4 regions of the Limnomicrobium aquaticum genome follow, and region 1 is predicted to be linked to each of the others. Evidence: predicted binding sites of a transcription regulator. Region 1 holds the regulator's gene; each other region holds the start of a gene.
What was found. Region 1 encodes PhoB, which activates phosphate uptake and scavenging genes when phosphate is short. Its sites were predicted from a motif close to TGTCATNNANCTGTCAT; they were not measured.
Positions count from the first base shown of each region.

Region 2: a site for PhoB is predicted at 4,619-4,635, ahead of ABID16_RS02030 (BtaA family protein). Genes of this name have one in related genera too.
Region 3: a site for PhoB is predicted at 3,292-3,308, ahead of pstS (phosphate ABC transporter substrate-binding protein PstS). Genes of this name have one in related genera too.
Region 4: a site for PhoB is predicted at 1,330-1,346, ahead of ABID16_RS04090 (UDP-2,3-diacylglucosamine diphosphatase). Genes of this name have one in related genera too.

Region 1 covers NZ_JBEPMB010000002.1:309,574-317,240, forward strand. Annotated here, with positions in the region: gene ABID16_RS10110 (GcrA family cell cycle regulator) at 1-302, shown strand, start outside; gene ABID16_RS10115 (CsbD family protein) at 406-597, opposite strand; gene phoB (phosphate regulon transcriptional regulator PhoB) at 760-1,443, opposite strand; gene phoU (phosphate signaling complex protein PhoU) at 1,459-2,169, opposite strand; gene phoR (phosphate regulon sensor histidine kinase PhoR) at 2,371-3,621, opposite strand; gene ppk2 (polyphosphate kinase 2) at 3,752-4,630, shown strand; gene ABID16_RS10140 (aspartate aminotransferase family protein) at 4,791-5,975, shown strand; gene argF (ornithine carbamoyltransferase) at 6,003-6,920, shown strand; gene ABID16_RS10150 (Hsp33 family molecular chaperone) at 7,103-7,667, shown strand, end outside.
Region 2 covers NZ_JBEPMB010000001.1:404,607-412,273, forward strand. Annotated here, with positions in the region: gene ABID16_RS02010 (LysE family translocator) at 1-184, shown strand, start outside; gene ABID16_RS02015 (transglycosylase SLT domain-containing protein) at 328-1,293, shown strand; gene ABID16_RS02020 (serine hydrolase domain-containing protein) at 1,463-2,833, opposite strand; gene ABID16_RS02025 (putative bifunctional diguanylate cyclase/phosphodiesterase) at 2,960-4,534, opposite strand; gene ABID16_RS02030 (BtaA family protein) at 4,691-5,938, shown strand; gene ABID16_RS02035 (class I SAM-dependent methyltransferase) at 5,989-6,600, shown strand; gene ABID16_RS02040 (glycoside hydrolase family 25 protein) at 6,712-7,494, shown strand.
Region 3 covers NZ_JBEPMB010000004.1:158,450-166,116, forward strand. Annotated here, with positions in the region: gene ABID16_RS14330 (LysR family transcriptional regulator) at 1-500, opposite strand, end outside; gene odc2 (ornithine/lysine decarboxylase) at 1,107-2,240, shown strand; gene ABID16_RS14340 (GNAT family N-acetyltransferase) at 2,471-3,058, shown strand; gene pstS (phosphate ABC transporter substrate-binding protein PstS) at 3,421-4,449, shown strand; gene pstC (phosphate ABC transporter permease subunit PstC) at 4,525-5,496, shown strand; gene pstA (phosphate ABC transporter permease PstA) at 5,507-6,358, shown strand; gene pstB (phosphate ABC transporter ATP-binding protein PstB) at 6,392-7,219, shown strand; gene ABID16_RS14365 (lysine-2,3-aminomutase-like protein) at 7,518-7,667, opposite strand, start outside.
Region 4 covers NZ_JBEPMB010000001.1:817,239-824,905, reverse strand. Annotated here, with positions in the region: gene ABID16_RS04095 (GNAT family N-acetyltransferase) at 1-439, shown strand, start outside; gene ABID16_RS04090 (UDP-2,3-diacylglucosamine diphosphatase) at 444-1,277, opposite strand; gene ABID16_RS04085 (NADP-dependent malic enzyme) at 1,469-3,790, shown strand; gene ABID16_RS04080 (helix-turn-helix transcriptional regulator) at 3,861-4,625, shown strand; gene ABID16_RS04075 (acyl-homoserine-lactone synthase) at 4,747-5,391, shown strand; gene ABID16_RS04070 (DUF2865 domain-containing protein) at 5,559-6,674, shown strand; gene ABID16_RS04065 (DMT family transporter) at 6,680-7,667, opposite strand, start outside.

The sequences.
Region 1 (7,667 bases):
CGCGCACCGTAACCCGCACGGTCACCCGTGCGCAGGGCGCAACCATGCTGAAGGAAGAGGTCGAGACCGAAGTCTATTACGAGACCGAAGTGCAGCCGGCGTCCAACGTGGTCGTGCCGATCTCGCGTCGCCTTGCGCTGACGGAACTGACCGAGCGCACCTGCAAGTGGCCGGTCGGCGATCCGATGAAGGACGACTTCCACTTCTGTGGCAACGACAGCCCGGACAGCTCGCCCTACTGCACCTATCATGCGCGGCTTGCCTACCAGCCGTCCGCCGAGCGCCGCCGCGCCGGCCGCTGATGTCAGACAGACAGCACAAAATGAAACGGGCCCCGAAAGGGGCCCGCTGCGTTTTGGGGGAGGGGGTGGGAACCGGGAGGGAATTCGGTACCGATCCGAGGGATCAGAGACGATCAGTCACGTTCTTAATGGCGTCCTTGGCATTGCCCTTGGCGGTCTGGACCTTGCCCTTGACCTCCTGCGCGGCGCCCTTGGCGCGCATTTCGTCGTCGCCGACAGCCTTACCTACGGCCTGCTTGGCCTTGCCGGCGAGTTCGTTGGCCTTGCCGGAAATCTTGTCAGTCGTGCTGCTCATGAGCGTTTCTCCTTGTATCGGAACAAACACATTCCGTTTGCGTCGGGAGAACGTCTGAACCCGGATCGGGTTCCCGCCACATCGAAAAATAGCGATGTGAAATGCACGAAACAAAGCAAGGCCGCGGCTCATCAAGCCGCGGCCTTGCTTCAAAATAACGTCTCAGCCTTCCATCGAATAGCCCGCACCGCGAACGGTGCGGATGACGTCCGGCATGTTGGAGAAGTTCAGCGCCTTGCGCAGACGGCCGATATGGACGTCAACCGTGCGTTCATCGACATAGATGTCGTGACCCCAGACGCCGTCCAGAAGCTGCGAGCGCGAGAAGACGCGGCCGGGTGACGACATGAAGAATTCCAGCAGGCGGAATTCCGTCGGACCGAGACGAACTTCGCGCGAGCGGCGATGAACGCGATGGCTGTCCCGATCCAGTTCGATATCGCCGCATTTCAACTGCGAGGAAACGACTTCCGGCTTGGCGCGGCGAAGCATCGCCTTGACACGGGCCATCAGCTCCGGCGTGGAAAAGGGCTTCACAACATAGTCGTCAGCCCCGGTCGAGAGACCGCGAATTCGCTCACTTTCCTCGCCGCGCGCCGTCAGCATGATGATCGGCAGCCGCTCGGTCGTCGGTCTGGCGCGCAGGCGCCGGCAAAGTTCGATACCCGGCACGCCCGGCAGCATCCAGTCGAGGATAACGAGATCCGGCACCTGCTCCTGCAAGCGGATATCCGCCTCGTCGCCGCGCAGGATCGTCTCGACCTCGTAGCCTTCGGCTTCCAGATTATAACGGAGGAGGACGCTCAGCGCCTCCTCGTCTTCGACCACCGTGATTTTCGGCTGCATGACGTTCTACCGCTTTCAGCCCTGAACCGTCATCGTGGCGGTGTTGTCGTCCTTTGGGCGCTCGCCGTCGGGCTGTGTGCCGGTCGTCATGTAGTAGATCGTCTCGGCAATGTTCGTGGCATGGTCTCCGATGCGCTCGATGTTCTTGGCGCAGAAGAGAAGATGCGTGCAGGATGTGATGTTGCGCGGATCTTCCATCATGTAGGTCAGAAGCTCGCGGAAGAGCGACGTGTACATTGCGTCGATTTCCTCGTCGCGGTCGCGGATCGACTGCGCCTTCTCGGCCGAGCGCGTCGTGTAGACGTCGAGAACGTCCTTGAGCTGGGCAAGAGCCAGTTCGGAAAGGTGTTCCATGCCGCGGGCCAGCGCGCGCGGAACGCCGCTCTGCTGGACGGCGATGACGCGCTTGGCCGTGTTCTTGCCGAGGTCGCCGACGCGTTCCAGGTCGGAGGCGATGCGGATCGAGCCCATGATTTCGCGCAGGTCGTTGGCGACCGGCTGGCGGCGGGCAATCGTCAGGATCGCCTTGTCAGTGATTTCGCGCTCGGCGGCGTCGAGAATGGCGTCGTCGGAGATCACGCGCTGCGCCAGCGCCGCATCGGCGTTGACCAGTGCGCGAACGGCATCCGCTGCCATCTGCTCGGCCATGCCGCCCATTTCCGCGATCCGGCGGCTGAGAAAACGCAGTTCCTCGTCATAGGCGGTCATAATGTGGGATTGGGTCATGTCGGGCCTCTTCGATCAGCCGTTGCGCGTTCATGCTCGGCCGCACCATGACAATGGCGCGACGCATTCAGTCTGGATGCGCTTTCCTAGCGCCACCCGCCAATGCTTTTATGACACTTTGGCAAAAGATTTGTGACAAATTATACGACTGAATTCACTCGTTTATTTTAAACGTGTGGAGGGCAATGATCATACCTGTCGTCAAAATCTGACCGTGAATACCGATCCCTTGCCCATTTCCGACTTCACGATGAGGCGGGCGCGATGCCGTGTCAGGATATGCTTGACGATGGCAAGCCCCAGCCCGGTTCCTTTTTTGGAACGGCTGGCTTCGACGTTCACACGGTAAAAACGCTCGGTGAGGCGCGGAATATGCTCCTCTGCAATGCCCGGTCCGAAATCGCGGATCGAGACTTCCGCGCCCTGGCCTTTCGTCGCCGGCGTCAGCGTCACCTCGACGCGTTTGCCCTCCTGCCCGTATTTGCAGGCGTTCTGCACGAGGTTTTCGAAGACCTGGATGAGCTCGTCGCGGTCGCCGGCCACGAAGACGGGATCTTGCGGCAGGTCCATGGCGATCTCAATATCGAGCGATGCAGCGAGCGGCTGTAGGGCGTCGCGTACATGGCCGAGCAGCGGCAGCAGGTCCACCCGATCGGAGGGCGCGATATGCGCCTTCAGTTCCAGCCGGGAGAGCGAAAGCAGGTCATCCACCAGTCGGTTCATGCGTTGGACCTGCTCAAGCATGATGCCGAGGAAGCGTTCGCCGGCTTTGGGGTCGTTTTTCGCAGGCCCCTGCAGGGTCTCGATGAAGCCCTGCAGCGAGGCGAGCGGGGTTCTCAGTTCATGGCTGGCATTGGCCACAAAGTCCGAGCGCATGCGTTCGACCACACGCGATTCCGAGATATCGCGGAAAGACAGGATGAAATGCGTCGCCTTTCCGTTCTCGCTCGGCATCGGTGCAACCCGCACCAGATAGACCCGCGTCGAGGGATGGCGCTCCGAATACTCAACCGTGTTCACATTGCCCTTGGCGATCGTCTCGCGCACGCAGTCGAGAATGGCCGGAGAGCGCAACCGCGTCGTGATGTGGGCATTCGCCTCGATTTCGCCGAAAGCCTCGGCGGCAGCCCCGTTCTGGAAAACGATATTCTCGCGCGCATCGATCAGATAAAGCGGCATGTCGATGGCAGACAGCGCGGCGCTGGTCACGCCAATATTGTCCCGGGCCGTCTCGGCAGCGGGCAGCGCCTCGATGACCGGCGCGGCAACCGTTTCGCTTCTGGCGTTACGCGCAGGCTGATAGGCGAGGATCGCCACGGCACCAACGGAAAGCACGAGGGCAACGGCAACTGAATGCATGGCGGCGGCAAAGGCAGCCACGAGGATCAGCAGGCCGGCAAGCAGGGTATAGGGACTTTGCCGCCACCTGATTTTGCCGTCGTCGTCCGTCAATGCCACGCCTTCCTCCCAACACACGCGAATCGCTAATGATGGGAACTTTGTTACGCTTCTATTGTGACATGTTTTTCTTCGCGCGCATCCGCGCTAGGATGAAATAATGTGACAGGAGGAATGGCAGCGTATGGCAGACCAGAAGAGCAGGGCCGTCGAACTCGAATTTGGCGGCAAGAAGCGGGTGTTCGATGTCGACGATCCGCATCTTCCCGAGTGGATCGAGGAGGCGGCGCTCGATTCCGGCGGCTATCCTTACAAGAAGAAGCTGAAGGAAGAAGATTATCAGATCGAGCTCCATTCGCTGCAGAAGGAGCTGGTGAAGGTCCAGTTCTGGCTGCAGAAGACCGGAAAGCGCGTGATGTCCGTCTTCGAGGGGCGCGATGCCGCCGGCAAGGGCGGCTCGATTGCGGCGACGCTTGCCTACATGAACCCTCGCTCCGCCCGCGTCGTGGCGCTGACCAAGCCGACCGAGACCGAGCGCGGCCAATGGTATTTCCAGCGCTATGTCAGCCACTTCCCGACCGCCGGCGAATTCGTCGCCTTCGACCGCTCCTGGTATAACCGCGCCGGCGTCGAGCCCGTCATGGGCTTCTGCACGGAGGACGAATACAAGGCCTTTCTCAAGGCAACGCCCGACTTCGAGCGGCTGATCGTCAATGACGGGACCTATCTTTTCAAGTTCTGGCTCAATATCGGCCGAGAAATGCAGCTGAAGCGCTTTCACGACCGCCGCCACGATCCGCTCAAGGTCTGGAAGCTCTCCGACATGGACATTGCCGCGCTCACCAAATGGGACGATTATTCCAAGGCGCGCGACAAGATGCTGAAGGAAACACACACCAAGCACGCGCCCTGGACGGTCATCCGCGCCAACGACAAGCGCCGCGCCCGGTTGAACCTTATCCGCCACATCCTCCATTCGCTGGATTATGATGGCAAGGAAAAGCAGGCCATCGGCGAGATCGACAACGAGATCCTCGACGGACCGGAACTGCTGAAGGACTGACGACAAGGCCGCTCCTCCTTCCAACCGCGGGGGAGGGGCGATGCCGCCAACCGCCTGCATTTGTTGACAATGACGGGCGAAGCCGCAATAGTACACGCGCCGCTGTCGAAGCGGCATTTTTTATTCCCGTCGTTGACTGGACCTGAAGGAGAGACGCGCCATGGCCGAAGCCACGCCGCTTTATGACAGTTATTCCCGTGCGCCGCTCCGTTTCGAGCGCGGCGAGGGCGTCTGGCTCATTGCGGAAAACGGCGAGCGATATCTCGATTTCGCAGCCGGCGTGGCGGTGAATTCGCTGGGCCATTCGCATCCCCATCTGGTCGAGACGCTGAAGGCCCAGGCCGAAAAGCTCTGGCACACGTCGAACCTCTATGAGGCTCCGGGCCAGGAAAGGCTCGCCAGCCGCCTCGTCGCCAACACCTTTGCCGACAAGGTCTTCTTCACCAATTCCGGTGCCGAAGCGATCGAATGCGCCATCAAGACGGCGCGCCGCTATCACTTCCACAAGGGGCATCCGGAAAAGTTCCACATCATCACCTTCGACGGCGCCTTCCATGGCCGCACGACGGCGACGATCGCGGCCGGTGGCAACGAGAAGTACATTGAAGGCTTCGGCCCCAAGGCCCCCGGTTTCGACAAGGTCCCCTTCGGCGATCTGGATGCCGTGAAGGCCGCCATCACTGAGGCGACCGCCGGTATCCTGATCGAGCCCGTGCAGGGCGAGGGCGGCGTGCGCCCGGTCGATCCGGAATTCCTGCGCGCATTGCGTACCATCTGCGACGACCACGGCCTTCTTCTGCTCCTCGATGAAGTGCAGAGCGGCGTGGGTCGCACCGGTCGTCTCTTCGCGCATGAATGGGCCGGCATCACGCCGGACATCATGGGCATCGCCAAGGGCATCGGCGGCGGCTTCCCCTTCGGGGCCTGCCTCGCCACGGAAGAAGCGGCCTCCGGCATGGTCGCCGGCACCCATGGCTCGACCTATGGCGGCAATCCGCTCGCCATGGCGGTTGGCAATGCCGTGCTCGACGTCGTGCTCGGCGATGGCTTCCTCGAACATGTCAACGACATGAGCCTCGTCTTCCGCCAGGGTCTGGAATCGCTGAAGGATCGCTATCCGGACGAAATCGTCGAAGTCCGTGGTCAGGGCTTGCTGCTCGGCATCAAGGCCAAGCGCCCGGTGGCCGATCTGATCAAGGCGGTGCGCGCCGAACACATGCTCGGCGTCGGCGCCGGTGACAATGTCATGCGCCTCGTTCCGCCGCTGACCGTCACGGCTGACGAAATTCGCGAAGGTCTCGCTCGCATCGAACGGGCGCTCGACCATCTCAAGGCTGCGGCATAAGCAGCCAATCTATTTCAGGACATCGACATGGCCTCTCCGAAGCATTTCCTCGATCTCTCCGCCGTTTCCGCCGGCGAGCTGCGCGTCATCATGAACGATGCGCTGGCCCGCAAGAAGGCGACGAAGGCCGGAACCGCCGACCAGCCGCTCAAGGGCAAGATGCTGGCAATGATCTTCGAGAAGCCCTCGACCCGCACCCGCGTCTCCTTCGATGTCGGCATGCGCCAGCTCGGCGGCGAAACGCTGTTCCTGTCGGGCACCGAAATGCAGCTTGGCCGCGCCGAAACCATTGGCGACACCGCCAAGGTGCTTTCGCGCTTCGTCGATGCGATCATGATACGCACGACGGCCCATTCGCGCCTGCTGGAGCTGGCCGAACACGCAACCGTGCCGGTCATCAACGCGCTGACGGATGATACGCATCCCTGCCAGATCATGGCCGACATCATGACCTTCGAGGAGCATCGCGGTGCCGTGAAGGGCAAGACGATTGCCTGGACCGGCGACGGCAACAACGTGCTGCATTCCTTTGTCGAGGGTGCGGCGCAATTCGGCTACCGCATGAACATGGCCGTGCCCATGGGCTCCGAGCCGGACGACCGCTTCCTCAACTGGGCCCGCAACAAGGGCGCCGAGCTGATGCTGACCCATGATGTCGACCGCGCGGTTTCCGGCGCCGATTGCATCGTCACCGACACCTGGGTGTCGATGAACCAGGAACACAAGGCTCGCGGCCACAATGTCTTCATGCCCTATCAGGTGAATGCCGAGCTGATGGCCAAGGCCGGCAAGGAAGCCCTCTTCATGCATTGCCTGCCGGCGCATCGCGGCGAGGAAGTGACGGATGAGGTCATCGACGGGCCGCAATCGGTGGTCTTCGACGAGGCGGAAAACCGCCTTCATGCACAGAAATCCATTCTCGCCTGGTGCCTTGGCGTCATCTAATTGATTTACTATCTAAGGGGCAATTCTGAGCATGACGCGCAAAAGTGTATAGCGGTTTTGCGACAACGTCATGCCTAAGAGGAACTGGAGACGATGAAGATCGATTGTTCAGTCCTCTCCACCCCTGAAACACGCTTGAAAGACGGCCGTCCGCGATATCGGACCCGGCCGGGAGAAACATGATGTCAGACCTGACCGCCAATCTCGGCGAATTTGGTTTCGCCGGGGACGACAACGTTGTTCCGTTCCAGGTCGAGGGTCTCGATGTGCGCGGCCGCGCCGTGCAGATCGGGCCGATGCTCGACGCCATCCTTGCCCGCCACGACTATCCGGTGCCGGTGGCAAGGTTGCTGGCCGAAGCCATCGCGCTGACGGTCCTTCTCGGCACCTCGCTGAAATTCGAGGGCAAGTTCATCGTGCAGACCCAAGGGGACGGCCCGGTCGATCTTCTGGTCGCCGATTTCTCGACGCCCGACAGCCTGCGCGCCTACGCCCGCTTCGACGAAGAGCGCGTGAAGGAAGCGATGGAGGAAGGCCTGACCTCGCCGCCCGATCTGCTCGGCAGCGGCATTCTTGCCTTCACCATCGATCAAGGCGCCCACATGGGCCGCTATCAGGGCATCGTTGAAATGGACGGTTCGAGCCTTGAGGACATCGCCATGGTCTATTTCCGTCAGTCGGAACAGATCCCGACGGCGGTGCGCCTCAGCGTTGCCGAACTGCTCGACCGCGACGAGGCCGGCAAGC
Region 2 (7,667 bases), on a different contig from region 1:
GGCGGTGATGGAGGCGACCTTCGTCACTCTTGCCACATTGAACGCGCTGGGTTATGCGTTCCTGGCTGACCGCGCCCGCAGCCTCATCCGTAAGGCTTCGGTGCAGAAGACGGTCAATCGCACGGGTGGTGCCATGCTGATCTCGGCTGGCACCGTGACGGCCATTTACAGCCGCGCCGCTTGAGGCCTCCGGGAGGTCTTGGTAAGCCCATGGCGAAATTTCGCCACAAGTATAACACGAATTTGCCTTATTCGTGGTTAAGAGAGAGTTATCGGAGCGGTCACAAACTTGTGATCGACCGTGGGATCAACGGGGAACATGACCGCGTGATTTTGAAGAAGACCGTCAAAACCGGCCTTGCGGCTACAGGTGTACTCTCAGCGCTCTTTGCAGCAGGGTGTACGTCAGTCGCCCAGACACCGGTCGATCAGCTGATGTCGGAACAGATTGTTGTTCCCTCGGCGAAGCCCGGAACGCAGATCGCAGGCATTCCGTCGGCAGACGATATTCAGGCCATGGCGCAGATGGAGACCGAAGTCGCCAATGCCCGCGCCAAGGCGATGGAAGAAAAGCGCATCGCAGCGGCCGCTGCCGCTGCTGCAGCCCGCGAACAGGCAGCCCTTTGCGCCGCCGGGGCTGCGAATACGGCTAAGGCGACCGCAGCAGGCGCTCCGGCTGCCAAAGGTGCTCCCGCCGTCAACTGCCCGGCCAAGGCCGGTGATCCGGTAACGGCTGCCGCCGAAAAGGCCGGCCCGACCGTTGAACTTGCGGAAGCCGTGAATACACCTGCCACGAGCGTTAATTCCTCGCTCGCCTATGCTGCTCCGCCGTTGCCGGCGAGCAGCGATGCGTTTGCTGCTCAGACCGAGGCCATGCAGGGCTCGGGTATCGTGATGGCGAGCGCACCGGCCTCGATGACGATCGCGATGGCCGCTCCAGACGCCAATAACGGCCGAATAAACCTGCTGATTTCGAAATACGCTTCCATGTATGGTGTACCGGAAACGCTGGTTCATCGCGTTGCCAAGCGCGAAAGCACCTATAATCCGCGGGCGCAGCATCGCGGCAATTACGGCCTCATGCAGATCCGCTACAACACCGCCAAGAGCCTCGGCTATGACGGTGCGCCGACGGGTCTGCTCGATGCGGAAACCAATCTGAAATATGCCGTGAAATACCTGCGCGGCGCCTGGATCGTCGCCGGCAAGAACGAGAAGGCCGCCGACTGGCTGTATCGCACCGGCTATTATTACGACGCCAAGCGCAAGGGCCTGCTGGACGATATCCAGTAAGCTGCTATCTCTTTGTTTTCATGCAATTCCGGACGCGAAACCGGTTTCCACTTTCGCTGGAATTGCTCAAGCGCAAATGAATGAACGATCAAGGCCCCGGACTGATGAAGTCCGGGGCCTTTTTGCGTTCGGGGTGTTGGCGAGGTCTGAAAGCCCTCGCTCCTTGGTATCAATCCTTCAGCTTGCCGGCGATGGCGGCAAGCAGCGTCTGCGGCCGATAGCCAAGCCGTCCCGGCGTGAGGCCCATACGAACGACGACAAGGTCGCGCGAGGGAACGACGGCGACGGTCTGCCCGTCATGACCCTGCAGCCAGTACGTGTCGGCCGGCACGCCGAACGAGGCATTCGGTTCTTCGCCGGGGCCGGTCAGCCAGCCCTGCATCTGCGTATAGACGCCATCCGAGGTGGAATTCGCGGTGCGCATCATCTTCATGAAGTCTTCGCTGACGAGGCGCGTTCCGCTCCAGATACCGTCCTGCAGCAGGAACTGGCCGATGCGGGCCCAATCGCGCGCCGAGGCATAGAGATAGGAGCCGGAGGCGAAGGTGTCGGTCTGGTCGACTTCCAGAACGGCGGACTGCATGCCGAGCGGGTTGAACAGTTCCTTGCGGGGGAAGGCCAGCGCCGCTGCCTTGTCCGGCATCTTGTTCATCCAGTAGCGCGCGATGGCAATGGATGTGCCGGTCGAATAGTTGAACTGCGTATCCGGTTTGGCAACGAGCGGCTGGGAGATGGTGAACTTCGCCATGTCCGGCTGCAGATAGAGCATGCGCGTGACGTCGGACACGTCGCCATAGTCTTCGTTGAAGGCAAGGCCGCTCTGCATGGCGGCGAGGCTCTTCAGGCTGATGTCCTTGCGGTCGTCTTTTGCCCATTCAGGGAAGAGGTTCTTGTCGTCGAAGGAGAGGAGACCCATCTGCGCGGCACGGCCGGCGAGAATGGCATTGACCGTCTTCGTCATCGACCAGCCGATCAGCGGGGTCTTGTCGTCAAAGCCGGGACCGTAGGTCTCGGCGACGATCTTGCCGTGGTGAACGACGACAATGGCGCGCATGCCGGGGCCTCGCAGCGTCTCGTCGGACAGGAGACCTGAGAGCGCGGGATCGAAGCTCGCCCCGGCATGATTGCCGGTTGGCCATTCCACATTGGCGTCGGGGGCTGTGGGTTGCGGTAGAGCGGGGAGCGCGGTCGGCGCAATCGCCTCATCCGCAAGATTCGTGCAGCCATAGCCTGGGCGATAGACAGAGCTGCGCGGAGCAGCATAGCCGAGAAGGCGCGCGGTCACCTTGCCCTTGTCCTTGTCGACATCGAGCATGACGGCCTTGAGGATCGGGTTGCCGGGCGCCTGTACGTCGTCGGCTAGCACTTTCTGTGCATCGCGGCCGGCAAGGAAGACATTGGTGCAGGCAATCTTGGCGGCGTAGCTGTCTCCGACCTGGAGGAGTTCCGGCGGCGCGACGCGGATGGTGATCAGGAATGCAATGACGGCGGCCACGAGTGCGCCGAAGAACCATTTCAACAGCTTGAAGACGATACGCATGGAGCCTCCCGCAGCCGGTGTTTTCGTGCGCGCGGCCGCGCGCCATTCGTTGATGGCTGCAGGTCCAGAATGAACAGCATAGATGTCGGCTTGTCCATCGCTGAACAATGTCTATGAGGAAATCTTTCAGGCCCGGCGCGGTGCCTCCTCGGCTCTGCGTGCCGCGATGAATTCGGCGACCCCCGAGGCGGGGATGGGCGTTGACGACAGATAACCCTGTACCTGCGAGGCGCCCCTGTGCCGGACGAAATCGATCGTATTGCCCCTGTCCTGCGGGCTGTTGGCGTTGGCGTTGGCGACCTTGAGTGCCGCACCAAACTCCATCATCGCGTCCAAAAGGCCCGCACCGTCGGCATCGGTCAGAACGCTTTGCGTCAGCGACCGCTCGAGCTTCAGCCCATCCACGTCCATCTTGATGACCTGATTGAGCGCATGAAGGGAGACGCCAAAATCGTGCAATGTCACCCGGATGCCCAGGGCATGAAGCTGCGCCAGGCGTTCCCGCACGCGCTCCATTCCGAGAGCAATCACGTTTTCGGAAAGCTCGACCGTCAGCCGTTGCGGGGGAAGGCCGGATTTGTCCAGACAGCGCACCAGATAGGCAGGGAAGTTGTCGTCCTCGAACTTTGCCTTGGAAACGGCCACGGAGACAGCGACCTGGTCAGGCCAGCTTGCCGCGTCGATGCATGCGGCGTTGAGCACCCAGGCGTCGATCTTGCGCATCAGGCCGCATCGCTCCGCAGCGGGAAGAAACCGCTCTGCCGCCATGAGCCCCTTCTGCGGATGCAGCCAGCGCAGGAGCGCTTCCATGGCAACGACCCGGCCATCGCCGGAGGCCAGGATCGGCTGAAACTCCAGCATGAATTCGCCCTTCGAGATCGCGCTGGCGAGATCGCGTTCCATTTCCAGGCGGCTGAGCGAAGCTTCCGCGAGGACCCTGTCATAGAACATGCAGGCCGAGCTCGGACGATCCTTGGCGCTGTAAAGCGCGAGATCCGCGCGCTGCATGACGTCCTCAATCGGCTCGGCGGCGCGCGAGGCTTCCGAAATTCCGATACTGACCCCGACTTCGACCGTGCCTTCCGCGAGGCTGACGGGTTCGCAGATCAGGTTTGCGATCGCCTCGCCGAGCCCGGACAATTGATCCCGGCTGGCGGCTGCCCGCACGAATATCGCGAATTCGTCCCCGCCCAGCCGAAAGACTGTGAGATTGTCATGGGCGGCCTCGAACGAACGCAGTCTGGCCGCGATCTCGATGAGCAGCTGGTCGCCGGCCTGATGACCCTTCGTATCGTTGACCAGCTTGAACTTGTCGAGGTCGAGAAGCATCAGTGCATAGGTGTCGCCCTCGGCGGCAATCCGGCGCGCCGTGCTGTGGAAGGCGGCGCGGTTCTTCAGACCCGTCAGATGATCGTGAAGCGCATCGTGCAGCAGGCGCTGCTCCTGCTGGCGGCGCGCCTCTTCAACCTCCTGCTGCCGCCGGCGGTTGCGCGCGAACTGCAGCGCGACGAGCCCCATCCAGGCCGGCATGGCCGCGAGCGTAAACTGCGAGGGGTTGGCCGATGCCCAGCTCAGAAACGAGCCGTCGTAGCCTGTATATCTGGCAATGAAGAAAAACGATGCAGGTAAAACCGCACCCACTGCCGAACCAACGAAAACATAACGTTGCTCAATTTTCGGCAGAAACGAATTTAACATCATGTTAAACGCTCCTGGTCTGTGCGCGGACTCTAGGGCCATTCACGTTAACAGCTCGTTATCCAGGGCGGTTAATGGCGGGTAAAGGGTCATCAAACTGTAGCGAATCGTGACTATGACTGCGCCCGCTTTGAAGGATTTCAGTGGGGTTCAGCGCCGATGACGGGTATCGCTCCGATTACCGGATACTTAAAGAATACAAGGCTCAAATCGGCCTTCATCAGACACCGTGCGCTGAGCGGCAAAGGGTTGTCGGAACGCCTTTTCGGGCTCATGTTTTCAGGGCTGGTTTATCCACAGATTTGGGAAGACCCGGCGGTCGATATCGAGGCCATGCGGCTGGAGCCGCACCACAGCATCGTCACCATCGGTTCGGGCGGCTGCAACATGCTCGCCTATCTCGCCGAAGGTCCGGCGCAGATCGACGTGGTTGACCTCAATCACCATCACGTGGCGCTCAACCGGCTGAAGCTTGCCGCCTTCGAGACACTGCCGTCCTATGCCGATGTCCGCCGCATGTTCGCCGAGCCGGGCAATGCCGCCAATTCGGATGCATTCGACCGCTTCATCGCGTCCGGCCTCGACAACGAGACCTTCCAGTACTGGAACGGCCGCGACAAGCTCGGTCGCCGCCGGATTTCGACCTTCGACCGCAATATCTATCGAACCGGCCTTCTCGGCCGCTTCATCGGGGCAGGGCATCTGGCTGCGCGCCTGCATGGCAAGAGTTTCGACCGCCTGATGGCGGCCCGCACGCTTCAAGAGCAGCGCGACATCTTCGACCGCGAAATCGCGCCGATGTTCGACAGTGCGCTGGTTCGCTGGATCACTAGCCGCAAGAGCTCGCTCTTCGGTCTCGGCATTCCGCCGCAGCAATATGATGAACTGGCCGGTAGCAGTGCGTCGGGCCATGTCGCCGATGTGTTGCGCGAGCGGCTGGAAAAGCTCGCCTGCGGCTTTCCGCTCAAGGACAATTACTTCGCCTGGCAGGCCTTCTCACGCCGCTATCCGAAAACCCATGAGGGCAGCCTGCCGCTCTATCTGCATCCTGACAATTTCTCGAAGATCCGCGCCAATACGCGACGGGTCGAGGTCCATCACAAGAGCTTCACAGAGCTCCTGAAGCAGAAGCACGCGGGCTCGGTCGATCGGTTTGTCCTGCTCGATGCGCAGGACTGGATGACGGCGGGGCAGCTCAACGAGCTCTGGACCGAGATCAACCGGGCGGCTGCCCCCGGTGCGCGGGTGATCTTCCGTACCGCCGCCGTGGCAAGCCCGCTGGAGGCCAAACTTGATCCGCGGACGCTGGATGTCTGGGACTATCTGCCAGATCTCTCGAATGAAATGCTGGCTCGCGATCGCTCGGCGATCTATGGCGGCTTCCATGTCTACAGGAAAGCATCGTGACAGTTCTCGATACAACCGGCATTGCCGTTGACACTGAACATGCCGCGCGCATGGACAGCATGTACCGCACCCAGCGCCACATCTACGATCTGACGCGGAAATACTATCTGCTCGGCCGCGACCGGACGATCCGGCATCTCGCCGCAAAGCCCGGCCAGAGCATTCTGGAACTCGGCTGCGGCACGGGGCGCAATCTCGCGCTTGCCGGCGCGCTCTATCCCGGATGCCGGCTCTACGGGCTGGATATTTCGGAGGAAATGCTGATCTCGGCGCGTGCCAAGCTGCCCTCCGACACGGTGCTGAAGGCGGGCGACGCTTCGGACTTCTCGGCTGAGGAGCTGGGTCGTCCGGGCTTCGACCGGATCATGATTTCCTATGCGCTGTCGATGATCCCGGCCTGGGAAGCAACGATCGATGCGGCAGTCGATGCGCTCAATCCGGGCGGCGAGCTGCACATCGTCGATTTCGGCCAGCAGGAGCGTTTGCCCGGCTGGTTTCGGCGGATGCTGAAGGCGTGGCTGGCAAGGTTCCATGTCGATCCGCGCAGGGATCTCGATTCCGTCGTTGCGGCGGTTGCCAGACGCCATGGTTGCGCGTCGCAGTTCCGGCCGCTCTACCGCGGCTATGCCTGGTCGGCAACGATCATCAAGCCCGCCGCGTAACGGATTATTTACCATGTCATGGTTGGCTGGAAGGCACGTCTTGCCGGGCCTTCTTTACAACGTGCCCGAACAGGATAACATTCTTTCGACTCGTTGATTTGCGGGACTTTCATGCGCCGTTTTGCCCTGGCCCTTCTGCCGCTTGCAGCTTTGATTGCCGGCTGCACGAGCACTGACTATGACCTGATGAAGACGGCGGCCGTGTCCTCCAAATTCAAGGACAACGACCCGCAGGATTTCGGCGCGCGCAGTCCGCACCGGCATCCGATCCATGGCATCGATGTCTCCAAGTACAACGAGCGTATTGACTGGGAAACGGCGAAGAAGTCCGGCGTTTCCTTCGCCTTCATCAAGGCGACGGAAGGCAAGGACCGTGTGGATCCGAAGTTCGACGAGTTCTGGCGTGGCGCCAAGGCTGCCAACGTCGCCTATGCGCCCTATCACTTCTACTATTTCTGCTCGACGCCCGACCAGCAGGCCGACTGGTTCATCGCCAATGTGCCGCGCGAGGCCGTCAAGCTGCCGCCTGTGCTGGATGCGGAATGGAACCCGGCATCGCCGACCTGCAAGACCAGACCCGATCCCGCGACCGTGCGCACCGACATGAAACGCTTCCTAGACCGGCTGCAGGCCCATTACGGCAAGAGGCCGATCATCTACACGTCGGTCGATTTCCACCGCGACAATTTCGTCGGCTATTTCAAGGATTACCAGTTCTGGCTGCGCTCCGTTGCCTCCCATCCGGACGAGAAATACGCCGACCGCAAGTGGGCCTTCTGGCAATATACGTCCACCGGCGTCGTGCCGGGCGTCAGCGGGCAGACAGACATCAATGTCTTTGCTGGCACGCAGGATAACTGGAAGTCCTGGCTGGCTTATGCGGACGCGCGCTGAGCCGTGTCTCCTCCAAGGATGATCCTGGCATAGATCGCGGCGTGCTCACGGTGTCGCGTGCTCTCCTTTTTGCCCTCTTGTTTGCTTCAAACGGCGAACGTCACTTGTTAAGACAGGCAGTGAACGCCTTTACGGATTGATTCACGCCGTTGCGCCAAGTTTTTGATTTCATG
Region 3 (7,667 bases), on a different contig from region 1:
GCGCAGATGTTCAGACCGAAATCTGTGATCTTGCGGGCAATCAGGCCGGAATCTTCGAGCTTCGTCACGCGGATGGCGAGGTCGAAGCCTTCCTCGACCAGATCGACGAACCGATCCTCCGCCATGATTTCCAGCGACAGGTCCGGATGCAGCTTGGCAAAGTCGATGAGACAGTGGCCGACATCGGCATCCACGAAGGTGCGGGGCACGGAGACCTTCAGCCGGCCCTTGAGGTCCGTGTTATTTTCGCGCACCAAATCGGCGAGTTCGTCGATCTCCTTGAGGATTTCCGACGCGGATCGATAGTAGGTCTTGCCGGCTTCGGTGAGCGAAAACTGGCGGGTGGTGCGGTTCAGAAGGAGAGCGCCGAGCTCGTCTTCCAGCTCGCGTACATATTTGGAAAGCAGCGCTTTGGAACGTCCGAGCTTGCGGGCAGCGGCTGAGAAGCCCTCCGCGTCCACGACGTCGATGAAGGCCCTGATCCGCGTGAGAGTATCCATTTTGCCTCGCTTTATTTTTCCGCGAATATAGGGGATCGGTACGACCCATTTCAATCGGTCGAAAAAAATTGGCCCCGATCAAAAAAACTCTTGATTACGACAGCGAATATTCTTATCTCCGCGGTTGCCCAAAGTCGCACGTGCCTGTGGGTGTCCGCCGACCCTCGAACTGAGATTTAATCTCTAAGGTGAGGTCATCGGTAAGGTACCTGGAACTAACCGCTCCAGTCGCTACTCCGGCCAACCGGGAAATGCGAGGACATCTTGAAGCAACGACGGTGCGGGCCTTTCTGGTGTCTGCCGGCTTTCCAACAGCCGGGGTTACTGAAGAGGCACACCTTCATTGCCGGAAGTGCGGTCGGGTTCTCCCCTCCAATCCAAGGCAGACAAAGTGAATGATCGCTCTCGCTAGAGCGTTTGTTCGTCATTCGCGTTTGCGTTTCGCTCAGGTTCCGGGGTCTCCACCGGCTGGTGCCTGATCGCATCGTCATCCGCGCTTTGTCCTTCGGGTCTATCTGTAGTCCCGAAGCCATGCCATTCCGACGCCCCGCGCCATGAGCAGCTCGGGACGAAGGGCCTTTGACTCTGGATTTTTGGAGACCCGCCATGACCTCGCAGCGCATCCTCGACTTTTTCAAGACCCGCCAGCCGGAAGGTCCGTGCCTCGTCGTCGATCTCGATGTCGTCGCCGGCAATTTCAAGGCATTTCGTCATGCCCTGCCGGACAGCCATATCTATTATGCGGTCAAGGCGAACCCCGCTCCGGAAGTGCTGCGTCTGCTCGCAGGCCTCGGTTCCAATTTCGATTGCGCGTCCGTCGCTGAGATCGAAATGGCGCTCGACGCCGGCGCGACGGCTGCCCGTATTTCCTTCGGTAACACGATCAAGAAAGAACGCGACGTCGCCCGCGCCCATGCGCTCGGCGTCAACCTCTTTGCGGTCGACAGCCACGAGGAAGTCGAGAAGATTGCGCGTGCCGCTCCCGGCGCCCGCGTCTTTTGCCGCGTGCTGACCAATGGCGAAGGCGCGGAATGGCCGCTGTCGCGCAAGTTCGGCTGCGTGCCGCAGATGGCCGTCGACGTGCTCGTCTATGCGCATCAGCTGGGTCTCGAATCCTTCGGCGTCTCGTTCCATGTCGGTTCGCAGATGACCAAGGTCGACGCCTGGGATGCCGCACTCGCAGACGCCAAGCGCGTCTTCGTGTCGCTCGCCAAGCAGGGCATCGAGCTGAAGATGGTCAACATGGGCGGCGGCTTCCCGACGAAGTACCTGAAGGACGTGCCGACGGCGCAGGCCTACGGTCAGGCGATCTTCGCATCGCTCTCCAGGCATTTCGGCAACCGGATCCCGATGACCATCATCGAGCCGGGCCGCGGCATGGTCGGCAATGCGGGCGTGATCAAGTCGGAAGTGGTTCTGATCTCGAAGAAGTCGGACAATGACGAGCATCGCTGGGTCTTCCTCGACATCGGCAAGTTCGGCGGTCTGGCGGAAACGATGGACGAAGCCATCCGTTATCCGATCCGCACGGAGCGCGATGCGGACGACATGGGCCTTTGCGTTCTGGCTGGCCCGACCTGTGATTCCGCGGATGTCATGTACGAGAAGAACATGTATCCGCTGCCGCTTTCGCTCACCATCGGTGACGAGGTGCTGATCGAAGGCACGGGCGCCTATACGACGACCTACTCGGCCGTCGCCTTCAACGGTTTCGAGCCGCTGAAGTCCTACTGCATCTGATCGATCCGTCCCGGCTGGTCCGGGACGCTTCAATCCCGCCGCGAAACCGTCACAAAACCTTCATCTGCCGTTCAGACACGGTCGGCTAAAACGGGTTCCAGGCTGAATTGATAAAGGTTTGGAAGCAGATCGGTCGATAAGGACCTGACGCCGTCGCCCTTTCCGGGGCGCGGCATTCACCCCAAGATATCCGGGCCGCATTGAGCGGTATTGAAGTTCGGGAGGCCACGATGGCCCTTGTTCTTGACGTCCTCCGCGCGAAAAACGCGCCTGAATTCACCATCGAGCCGGAAGCTGCCGGCGATGTCGTCGCGCGCGAGCGTCTTCTGGATGCCGCCATGGGCCCGAACCGCCGCAAGAAGTCGTCCGAGAAAATTCGCCGTGGCCGTCTGCCGGCTGAGGGCCTGGCTTTCGTTGCCCGCGACCGCGCCGGCCATGTTATCGGCACCGTGCGTCTGTGGAACGTCCATGCTGGCATCACCCCGGGCGGCGCGCCGCTTCCCGCGCTGCTGCTTGGCCCGCTGGCCGTCGATGCCGCTCATGAGGGCAATGGCATTGGTGCGGCGCTGATGCGTGCTTCCATCTTCGAAGCCCGCCGGCTCGGCCATGGGGCGATCCTGCTTGTTGGCGATGCGCCTTACTATGAGCGGTTCGGTTTCTTTTCCGACAAGACCTCGACGCTGATGATGCCGGGCCCTTTCGAGCGCTCGCGCTTTCTCGCGCTGGAGCTGGAAGACGGCTGGCTCAAGGGCGCTGCAGGCGTTCTTGTCCCTTGCGGCCGCAGGCTTTCGGTTGCCCCGATCAAGAAGGCGGCCTGAACCGTCCGAGGTCATGCGTCTGATTATGCCGGCTCTGAAAGGGGCCGGCATTTTTGCGTCCGCAGGGGCGCCGTAGTGCCCCGAGTGTGAGACTCTTCTGCATTGCAACGGCATTGTTACAATGCCTGTCGTAATAGGCGCCGGCGCCGGTCACGCCGCCGCGTTGGCGCGATTATAGTTAATCATTTGATAACATTTGCTTTTCCTGGCCACGCCTGCGGCCCGATTTGGGCTGTCATATATCCTTCATACAAGTGTCACATAAGCGTAACTCCTGGAGCCTAATGAACCCCCGAAGCCGTGGTCCTTATGAGAGGGGGGCGGCCTAAAAGGAATTACCATCACGTACAGGGAGAACTGCCGTGAACCTCATCCGCAAATTCGCAGCTGGCGCTGCTGCTGCCGCTCTTAGCCTCACGCTTGCCGGCGCATCGCTGGCTGCCGACATCACCGGCGCAGGCTCGAGCTTCATCAACCCGGTTCTGTCCAAGTGGGCTGAAGGCTACAAGGCTGCCACGAGCAACACCGTGAACTACCAGTCGGTCGGTTCGGGCGCCGGCATCAAGCAGCTGCTGGCCAAGACTGTTGTCTTCGGCGCAACCGACAAGCCGATGAGCGATGGCGATCTCGAGAAGAACGGCCTTGCGCAGTTCCCGATGATCTCCGGCGGCATCGTCGTCACCTATAACATCGACGGCGTAAAGCCGGGCGAACTGGTCTTCGACGGCGAGACGCTTTCCGGCATCTTCCTTGGCAAGATCACCAAGTGGGACGACGCTGCTCTCAAGAAGCTGAACCCCGATGCCAAGCTGCCGTCCACGCCGATCTCCGTCGTTTACCGCGCTGACGGTTCGGGCACGACCTTCAACTTCACGAACTACCTCTCGAAGGTATCGCCGGAGTGGAAGGAAAAGGTTGGTTCGGACACGGCCGTTCAGTGGCCGGTCGGCTTCGGCGCCAAGGGCTCTGAAGGCGTCTCCACGACGGTTGCCCAGACTGCCGGCTCGATCTCCTACGTCGAGTACTCCTACGTTGTTGCCAACAAGATGGGCTTCTCGAAGATGAAGAACGCTGCCGGCAAGGTTGTTGAGCCGAAGCTCGACACCTTCACTGCTGCTGCTGCCAACGCTGACTGGAAGGGCGCGAAGAACTTCAACGTCATCGTCACCAACCAGCCGGGCGACAACACCTGGCCGATCGCCGCTTCGACTTGGGTTGTTCTCTACAAGCAGCCGGCCGACAAGGCTCTGAACGATGGCGCGCTCGACTTCTTCAAGTGGGCCTATGAAAAGGGCCAGAAGGACGCAACCTCGCTCAACTACGTTGCTATCCCGGACTCCGTCTCCAAGGTTGTGATGGAATCCTGGAAGAAGGACTTCGGCACGAAGTAATAGGCGCTACGGCGCAAAATTGGCGGACAGAGATAATCTCTGTCCGCTTTTCATGACCGGGACAGGGGTTGCAGAATGGTCGATGCGACAAACGGGGCTGATTTTTCGAGGGTGGATGTTGCTGCCATCACGAAAACCTTCAAGCTACAGGACCGTATTTTCTTCTTCATGACACTGGCATCGGCCGCACTCGTCGTTCTGATGCTGCTCGCCATTCTTGTCGTTCTCGTGATCGACGCTCTGCCGACGTTCCAGACTTATGGGTTGTCCTTCCTTTGGGGCACGGTCTGGAGTGCGCCCACCGAGAAGTTCGGTGCCGTTCCCGCCGTTATGGGCACGCTGATCAGCTCTCTGATCGCCATGCTCATTGCCGTGCCGATCTCCTTCGGCATTGCCATCTTCCTGACGGAGCTTTGCCCCGGTCCGCTGCGCCGCCCGATCGGGACGGCCATTGAGCTGCTCGCCGGCGTTCCTTCCATCATCTACGGTATCGTGGGCCTCTTCGTGCTCGTGCCGCTGATGCAGCTTTACATTTTGCCCTTCCTGATCGCGACGATCGGCCAGGTTCCGGTCATCGGCTATCTGTTCCAGCCGCCGGCACCGGGCGTGGGCCTTCTGACTGCCAGCCTCGTGCTCGCCATCATGGTCCTGCCCTTCATCACCGCCATCACCCGCGACGTCTTCCTGACCGTTCCGCCGATGCTGCGTGAGTCCGCCTACGGCATGGGCATGACGACCTGGGAAGTGGCCCGCAACATCCTGATCCCCTATACCCGCCGCGGTCTCGTCGGCGGCGTCATGCTCGGTCTCGGGCGTGCGCTCGGCGAAACCATGGCCGTGACATTCGTGGTCGGTTCGGTCACGCGCCTTCAGGCCTCCATCATCTCGCCCTCGACCACGATCTCCGCGCAGATCGCCAACACGTTCGGTGAAGCCGACGGGTTGCAGCTTTCAAGCCTGATTGCCCTTGGTCTCCTGCTCTTCATCCTGTCGTTCTGCGTACTTGCGCTGGCGAAGTGGATGATCGGCCGCTCTGACTCCTTCTGAGGATTGACCCATGGAAGATACCATTCGTCAAAACATCATGTCGCGGCGTTACGGGCGTAACCGCCTGATGATGACGCTCTCCGTCGTCGCCGCCGGCCTCGGCATGTTTTTCCTCGCCATCATCCTCGGCACGCTGCTGTTCCACGGTGTTTCGTCGCTCAGCCTCGACGTCTTCACGATGAGCATTCCGGCCGAAGGCTCGCGTGGCGGTCTGCTCAACGCGATGTACGGCACGGCCATGGTGACCTTCTTCGCCATCCTGATTGCCGCCCCGATCGGCATTCTCGCCGGAACCTATCTGATTGAGTACGCCAACGGCTCGAAGCTGGCAGAAGTCGCGAAGTTCATCAACGACATCCTGCTTTCCGCACCTTCGATCATCATCGGCGTGTTCGTCTATGGGGCCATCGTCGTGCCGATGCGCGGCAACTCGGCCATTGCCGGTATTGCGGCGCTGGCTCTGATCGCGCTGCCTGTCGTCAACCGCACGACGCAGGACATGTTGCTGCTGGTGCCGAATGCATTGCGCGAAGCAACCGCAGCCCTCGGTGCGCCGCGCTGGAAGTCGATGACCCACGTCATATACAGGTCCGCCTGGACCGGTATCCTCACCGGCATCCTGCTCGCCGTTGCCCGTATCAGCGGTGAAACGGCGCCGCTTCTCTTCACGGCCGGCTATTCCAAGTTCATGAATGCCGGCTTCACCGGACCGATTGCCACGCTGCCTGTTGCGATCAATACTCTTGCCGCCGATCCGGGTGAGGATCTGAAGCGTCTGGCCTGGGCTGGCGCACTCATCATCACCGTCGCGATCCTCGCCATCAACATCATTGCCCGCCTGATGGGCGGCCGCCGCCAGTGACGCGGACGCAACGATAGGACTGGAATTATGAACATGACCGATATGAATTCCCAGAGCGTCATCCAGAACCGTGGTGGCTCCTTTGGTCCGGCCGATCTCGAAATGCCGGTCAAGGTTGAAGTCAAGAACCTGGATTTCACCTACCAGAACGGCCATCGCGTTCTGAAGAACGTCAACATGAAGATCCGCGACAAGACGGTCACCGCCTTCATCGGCCCGTCGGGCTGCGGCAAGTCCACCCTGCTGCGCACCTTCAACCGCATGTACGATCTCTATCCGGGCCAGAAGGTCGAGGGCGAAATCCTGCTCGATGGCAAGAACATCCTTTCCAAGGACGTCGATCTCAACAACCTGCGCGCCAAGGTTGGCATGGTGTTCCAGAAGCCGACGCCGTTCCCGATGTCGATCTATGAAAACATCGCTTTCGGCATCCGCCTTTACGAGAAGATCTCGAAGTCGGAAATGAATGACCGCGTCGAAGCCGCCCTCACGGAAGCCGCCCTGTGGACCGAAGTGAAGGACAAGATCAACCAGTCGGGCCTCGGCCTGTCTGGCGGTCAGCAGCAGCGCCTCTGCATCGCCCGCGCGATTGCCGTCAAGCCGTCGGTCCTGCTGCTTGACGAGCCGGCCTCTGCGCTCGACCCGATCTCGACCGCGAAGATTGAGGAGTTGATCGAATCGCTCCGTTCGCAGTATTGCATCGCCATCGTGACGCATAACATGCAGCAGGCAGCTCGTACTTCGCAGTACACCGCCTTCATGTATCTCGGCGAACTGGTTGAATTCGACAGTACCGACAAGCTCTTCAGCGCGCCGAGCCAGCAGCGCACGAGCGACTACATCACCGGCCGCTTTGGCTGAGTGGACCGATCCGGAACGTTCGCGTTCCTGCCGGCGGGTTGTCTGGAGGCGACCCGCCGGTTTTTGTTTGTGGCAGAGTCTTGTCGCGGTGCCTGTCGGTGATTGTAGCCCCGCCTCTGTCCTGCCGGACATCTGCCCCGCAAGAGGGGAGATTGCCAGAGGCGGCGCTACATCCGTCTCCCCCCTTGTGGGGGAGATGGCGGCAGCCAGAGGGGGACTTTGCCAAAGGCGCCGAGCAAACGGAAAAAGACCCCTCCCCAACCCTCCCCACAAGGGGAGGTAGAGTGACCGTCGTGCCTTACCCCGGATACCGATGCCGCCCGCCGCGAAAATCGGTGACGGCAAGCCCGCTCTCGTCCACCGTATGCTCGGCCGCATTCACATAGGCCTTGCCGTGGCCGCCCGGAATATCCAGCACGTAATGCGGCTGGCAGAGGCCGGAAAGCCG
Region 4 (7,667 bases), on a different contig from region 1:
CACCATCCGTCCCATCACCCGAGAAGATCACGACATCTGGATGCCGCTCTGGAAGGGCTATCAGCGCTTCTACAAGACCGATATTCCCGACGAGACCAGCGCCATCACCTGGCGCCGCTTCCTCGATCCGGATGAACCGATGTTTGCCGCCCTCGCCTTCATCGACGGGCGCGCAGTCGGCATCGTGCATTACATCTTCCACCGCTCGTGCTGGACGCCCGGTGACTATGTCTATCTGCAGGATCTCTATGTCGGCGAAGCCTCACGCGGCGGCGGCATCGGCCGCAAGCTCATCGAATTCGTCTACGAAGACGCCATAGCCAAGGGAGCCTCGCGCGTCCACTGGCTGACGCATGAAACGAATACGGACGCGATGAAGCTGTATGACCGCATCGCATCGAAATCCGGCTTCATCCAGTATCGGCAGATGTTCGCCTGACCGATTAAGCTGCTTCAGCTTCCGCTGCCTGGGCCTTTTCGCCGCGCACTGCGAGCTGAAGAACCTTGGGCTTCGGAACGATCTCCGATGCCGGCGTCCAGTGGATGAGTTCCATCGTCCCGTCGAAATGCTCGACCACCGCCGTGCAGCTTTCCACCCAGTCGCCCGTGTTGATGTAGCGGATACCCTCGATATCCTCCATCACCGCGTGGTGAATGTGGCCGCAGACGACGCCATCCACCTTGTGGCGACGGGCTTCTTCGGCGACAAAGTGCTGGAATTCGCCGATAAAGTTGACGGCATGCTTGACCTGCAGCTTCGCCCAGGCCGAGAACGACCAGTAAGGCAGGCCGAGGCGGCGGCGCACGGCGGCCAGACCGCGATTGACGAGGATGGCCGCGTCATAGGCCCAGTCGCCGAGATAGGCGAGCAGGCGGTAGTTGCGCACGACGATGTCGAATTCGTCGCCATGGATGACGAGATATTTCTTGCCGTCGGCGGCTTCGTGAATCCAGTTCAGCGCCACTTCGATGCCGCCGAAATGCATACCCGGAAAATCGCGCAGGAATTCGTCGTGATTGCCCGGCACATAGATGATGCGGGCGCCCTTGCGCGCCTTGCGCAGGAGCTTCTGCACGACGTCGTTGCAGCTCTGCGGCCAGTGCCAGCTGCGCTTCAGCCGCCAGCCGTCGATGATGTCACCGACCAGAATATAGGTTTCCGCCTCGTGATAGCGCATGAAGTCGATGAGAAAGTCCGCCTTGGCCGCCTTCGAGCCCAGATGGACGTCGGAAATGAAGATGGTGCGGAATGTCCTTGCTTCGGGTTCGACGCTCATCGTCTCAGCCTTTCATCGCTGCGCGTGTCATAGTTCTCAAAACCAGACTCGTGTTTCAGGATGATGACAGAGCGGGCCGCGCCCGCCGGGTGTCATAAAATTGCGACAGTTGCCACAAAGGACTCCCGCCGACGAACAATTGGTGTATGGAAGATTCCGACACCAAAAAGACCACCGGAGGCTGGCAGAGCATGGATTCGCTTGATGACAACAAGGCGCAGGGCGCGCCGCAAACGGCAGACCTCGACGCGCAGGCGCTGTTTTATCATCGCTATCCCCGCCCCGGTAAAATGGAAATCACGGCGACCAAGCCGCTTGGCAACCAGCGCGACCTTGCGCTCGCCTATTCGCCGGGCGTCGCTGCTCCCTGCCTCGCCATCAAGGACGATCCGGCCACGGCCGCCTTCTATACGGCGCGCTCCAACCTCGTCGCCGTGGTCTCGAACGGCACAGCCGTTCTGGGTCTCGGCAATATCGGCGCGCTGGCCTCCAAGCCCGTGATGGAAGGCAAGGCCGTCCTCTTCAAGAAATTCGCCGGCATCGACGTCTTCGACATCGAAATCAACGCGCCCGCCGTGGAAGACATGGTCAAGGTTGTCTCCGCGCTCGAACCCACCTTCGGCGGCATCAACCTCGAGGATATCAAGGCGCCGGAATGTTTCGAGGTCGAGCGTCAGCTGCGCGAGATCATGGACATCCCGGTCTTCCACGACGACCAGCACGGCACCGCCATCATCGTCGCCGCTGCCGTCCTTAATGGTCTGGAACTCGCCGGCAAGGACATCGCCACCGTCAAGATCGTCGCCTCCGGCGCCGGTGCCGCAGCGCTCGCCTGTCTCAACCTGCTGGTCGCGCTCGGCGCACGACGCGAGAACATCTGGGTCCACGACCTCGAAGGTCTCGTCTACAAGGGCCGCGAAGTCCTGATGGACGAGTGGAAGTCGGTCTACGCTCAAGACAGCGACAAGCGCACGCTGGCCGATTCCATCGGCGGTGCCGACATCTTCCTCGGCCTGTCCGCCGCCGGCGTCCTGAAGCCCGAACTGCTGGCACAGATGGCCGAAAAGCCGCTGATCATGGCGCTCGCCAACCCGAACCCGGAAATCATGCCGAACCTCGCCCGCGAGGCGCGCCCGGATGCCATGATCTGCACCGGCCGCTCGGACTTCCCCAACCAGGTCAACAACGTCCTCTGCTTCCCCTATATCTTCCGCGGCGCGCTCGATTGCGGCGCCCGGACGATCAACGAGGAAATGAAGCTGGCGGCTGTGCGCGCCATCGCGTCGCTTGCCCGCGAGGAGCCCTCGGATGTCGCCGCCCGCGCCTATTCCGGCGAGACTCCGGTCTTCGGGCCCGAATATCTCATCCCCTCGCCCTTCGACCAGCGTCTCATCCTGCGCATTGCCCCCTGCGTCGCCAAGGCTGCCGCCGAGACCGGCGTCGCAACGCGCCCGATCCAGGATTTCGACGCCTATATGGACGAGCTGAACCGCTTCGTCTTCCGCTCGGGCTTCATCATGAAGCCGCTCTTCACCGCCGCGAAGACGGCAGCCAAGAAGCGCGTCATCTTCGCAGAAGGTGAAGACGAACGCGTGCTGCGCGCCGCCCAGGTCCTGCTGGAAGAAGGCATTGCCAAGCCGATCCTCATCGGCCGTCCCTCGATCCTGCAGACGCGCCTCGAACGCTTCGGCCTGAAGATCCGACCTGATGTCGATTTCGAGGTCGTGAACCCCGAATCCGACCGCCGCTATCGCGACTATGTCGATGAGTATTTCGCCCATGTCGGCCGCAGCGGCGTCACCCCGGAAGCCGCCCGCACGATCGTGCGTACGAATTCGACCGTCATCTCCGCGCTCGCCGTCAAGCGGGGCGATGCGGATGCGCTGATCTGTGGGCTCGAAGGCCGCTATGACCGGCATCTCCGCGACGTCAAACAGATCATCGGCAAGAAGCCGGGCGTCATCGACTTCTCAGGCCTCAGCCTCCTGATCTCGCAGCGCGGCGCGACCTTCTTCACCGACACATACGTGACCTACAATCCAAGCGCCGAAGAGATTGCAGAAATGACGATCATGGCGGCGCGCGAAATCCGCCGCTTCGGCATCAAGCCGCGTGCAGCTCTCGTCTCGCATTCGAATTTCGGTTCGCGCGATTCCGAATCCGCCCGCAAGATGCGCCGCGCCACCCAGCTCGTGCGCGAACAGGCACCCGATCTGGAGGCCGACGGCGAAATGCATGGCGATTCCGCGATCTCGGAAATCCTGCGCAAGCGTGTCATGCCCGATACGACGCTCTCGGGCGAAGCAAACCTCATTGTCTTCCCGACGCTGGACGCCGCCAACATCACGCTCGGCATCGTCAAGACCATGACCGACAGCCTGCATGTAGGCCCGATCCTGCTGGGCGCAGCCATGCCCGCCCACATCCTCACACCGTCCGTCACCTCGCGCGGCGTGGTCAACATGGCGACGCTCGCCGTCGTCGAGGCATCGCATCCGGAAGGCGGTCTCTGAGAGCTGAGAACAGCGCGCAGTTGCCAAGGGCCCGGCCTTTGTTTATCCCGTAGATTTTTAGGGATAGATCATGCCGGGCCTGTCAGGCTACCTTACGCTCCTGGACACGCTTGCGGTGACACCGGTATCGGACCCGCAACCCTTTCTGACGGCGCTTCTGGAAGCCTACGATCTCACGCATATTCTCTACGCCGATCTCGAGCGGCAGGGTGAGATGCTTCGTCCACTCAAGCTCATTCATGATGCAAATCCCCAACTGGAACGCCTGATCGGGACGAAGGGGACGGCTGCACTCGAACCTGTTTTTACGGGCCTTGCGACCATTCTCGGCCCATCGGAAATCGACCGGCGGCACCTCTTCGAAACCGTACCCGGCAGCCGTGACGGCTTCGCTGCCGCCGGTCTCGACCAAAGAATGCTTGTCTTTCCGCTTGCGCCGTCACGGCCGGGTCTGGCCTTTTTCGCCTGCACAATCAATGAGAAGCTGTCGAACGAAAGGGCGACGACCGTCTTGTTGCGCGATCTTGCCGCGCTCGCCGGTCTCTTCCACGCAAAGCAACTGGCAACATCCGGCATTGCGCCCCCGCCTTCGCCGACAAACCACTCGAAGCCCCACCTGACGAACCGGGAACGGGAGGTGTTGCAATGGGTCGCGGACGGAAAAACCTACTGGGAGATCGCACGCATTCTCGACATTTCGGAGCGCACGGTGCGGCACTTCATGGCGCGGTCTCGGGAAAAACTGGAGGCGGTTTCCAACAAGCAGGCCGTCGCCAAAGCGGTGGTCGGCGGGCTGATCGCCGTCCGGCAGGTTCGATCTTCAGCACCATCTTAATTGCGCCGCCCGAAACACATACAACCAAAGTTTCAATATTTAAAGTTGTCTATACAGACAATATGCACGCCTTGAGGGTTGTGATGAATTTCTCCGGTCGATGACCTTCCGGAGAACTCCCTTGATCGAAATTTTTTCAGGCCTCGAGCGCCATTTCCGACCCCAGGCACTCGCGCCGATGTTCCAGTTGCGCAAGCGGGTCTTTCACGACCTGCTAGGATGGGACGTTACGGTGCGTGGCGACGTGGAAATTGACCAATATGACGACGTCAATCCGATTTATGTCCTGTCCTACACGCCGGGCACCCGCCACCTGCGCGGCGCACTCCGGCTCCTGCCGACGCTGGGGCCGAACATGCTCGACGACACCTTTCCATCGCTCCTTGGCGGGCGGGCCGCCATCCGGCGGACTGATATCTGGGAATCGAGCCGCTTCTGCATCGATCCCGAGATTTCGCAGGACCGCGCTTCCAATCAGGTGACGGTGGCAGCCGCCGAACTCATGTGTGCGGTGGGGGAACTCGGCCTTGCCTCCGGCATCCGCCAGATCGTCACCGTTACGGATGTCTTCCTGGAGCGCATGTTCCGCCGCATGGGCTGCCCCGGCACACGCATCGGCGAACCGCAGAAGATCGGCAGCGTGCACGCCGTCGCCGTCAGCTGGGATGTGGACGACCGGCTGCTTGCCGACATGAAGGCAATCGCCGGAATTTCGGGCGCGCTCTTGGCCACGCCGCCCGAAATGCGCATAGCAGCGGCGGCCTGAAACAAAGAGCGGCTCCCGGCATTGTTAAGCACAAAAGCACGTGGCGATTGCGACCTCGGGCCGATTGGCCCACAATATGGGTTCTCATCACATGCATTGTCTGACCCACGGGAGCCGCCAACTTGGTTTGGTCCACAAGACTTAGTCAACGAATTTGCGCGGGCGCGATGACCCTCCTGGCGGGTCTTGCCGTGGCCGGACATGCCGGCGCGACCTCCATATGCGGTTCGATCCGCATGGAGCTGAACACGGATGTGGAAACGATCGGCAACACGCGGGAAACCCGCGTCTACCAGCAGGCCATCTCGCGCCAGCAAAACGAGATAGACCGTGTGCAGCGCGACCTCCGGCGCTTCGGATGCACCTCGGGCAGCTTTCTGGTCTTCGGCGGCCAGAATGCCCAGACCTGCGACATGCTGAGCGGGACGCTGGACCGCATGTATGACAACCTCGCGGAACTTCAGAACCACGATATCCCCATTGTCACCCGGTCGATGAGCCCGGCTCGCCGCGCGAAACTCCTGGACGCACTGGAGCGCAATGGCTGCAACGACGTGCCCGATACGCCGCATGCATCCCGTGACACGTCCCCACCAGAGCCGGCAAGCTACGATCCGCAGCGGCGTCAGGAGCAACGTCCGCCGGGCATCCGCAATCTCGGTGGCGGCGACCGCGGAGGCAATCTGCAGACGGTGTGCGTGCGCACCTGCGACGGTGGCTTCTTTCCAGTCTCCACCAACACCAGCCCCGCAAGTTTCGAGCGCGACGCACAGGTCTGCTCGATGATGTGTCCGGGCGTGGAAACGGAACTCTTCTATCACGGCCTCGGCACCCAGGAGATGTCGGAGATGGTCTCGGCCAGCGGCGGCATGCCCTACCGGGAAGAGCCCTATGCCTTCCAGTTCCGCAGTTCTGCCCGCAAGCCGGACAAGTCCTGCAGCTGCAATTTCTCCGCCTATTACCGCGAGATGATGAAACGGGAAGCCGCAAAGGCGAGCGGCGCGGAGATCGCCCCGCAGGGAAATTCCCTGGCTGAACCTGTTCCAAAGCCCGAAGAGCCGTATTCCTCGATCCTGAAACTCGATACGAAGAGGCCCGACGCCGAAACCCCGCCCAAACCGGCGCCAAAGCCCGCGGCTAAGACAGAAGCCGCGCCCGAGCCGGGACCGGCCCTGCCCTACGATCCCTCGAAGGCAAACGTCCGCAAGGTCGGCCCGCAATTCTTGCCCGGCAAGGATACGACAATGGACCTCCGGCACCCGAAGGATGCGACGGCAAACTGACCTGCTCAGGCTGACGACGCATCGATGCGGCCCCGGAGCTTTGCATGCAGGCTCGGAATGGAGAGTGCCAGCATAAGAAGCAGGGCTGCGGCAGCCGACAGCCAAGTCAGCCTGTCTCCAAACAGAAGTCCACCAAGAACTGCCGCAAACACGAGAGAAATATAGTTTGCGAATGCAACAGTCGTGGCGCCGAAATCCCGGATAATCTTCAGATAGATCAGCAGGGCCACGCCCTCGCCCAGCGAAATCGACATGACCGCGGGTATGTTGCGACCGACCTCCGCCAGCTCCCCGAGAGAACCCGACACCGCAAATCCGAGCAGTGCCGCTACCGATAGGACCAAAGCCTGCGCCTGCCCCACATGGATCGCATCCGCCGACTTGGGCCAGCGCGACGCCACGAACACGGTGTTGGCCGCATAAAACACGGGCACGCCAAAAGCAGGCAGGAGGAAGACCCAATCGAAATGCGGCACCGATCCGGAAAAACCCGTGTCGAAGGCCACGAGAAGCGCGACACAGAAACCGAGTCCGATGGTCAGCAGCTTAATCGCCGTCACGCGCTCCGTACCGGTGGCCGCCGCAAGCGCAAGGGTGATCACCGGCATGGTGGAAATGATGACGACAAACACGAAAACCGGCAGTCTGGGCGCAACGACGCCTTCCAGGATAAAGGGCATCACGAACCCCAGAATGCCGTCGATGATGTAAAATGTGATGGTCGCTCGATCGAGTGGCGGCCATGAGGCGCGGATAAGCGCGATCGTCGAGAAGACAATGGCCATCCCAATGATTGAAGCGGAAACTGTTACTTGCGTCGAAATTCCGGCGAGGCTTGCCTCCTTGATCGCGACGATCCGGAAGCTCCATAGAAAGCCCAGCAGAATGAGAAGGCCGACCTTCAGGCCGGATCGCGATGAAGCGGGCGGCTCGCCGCTGTGATCGCAGGGTTGCGGCGTGTCTAAACCTGACTTTTCTGCTGGCGTCATGCCT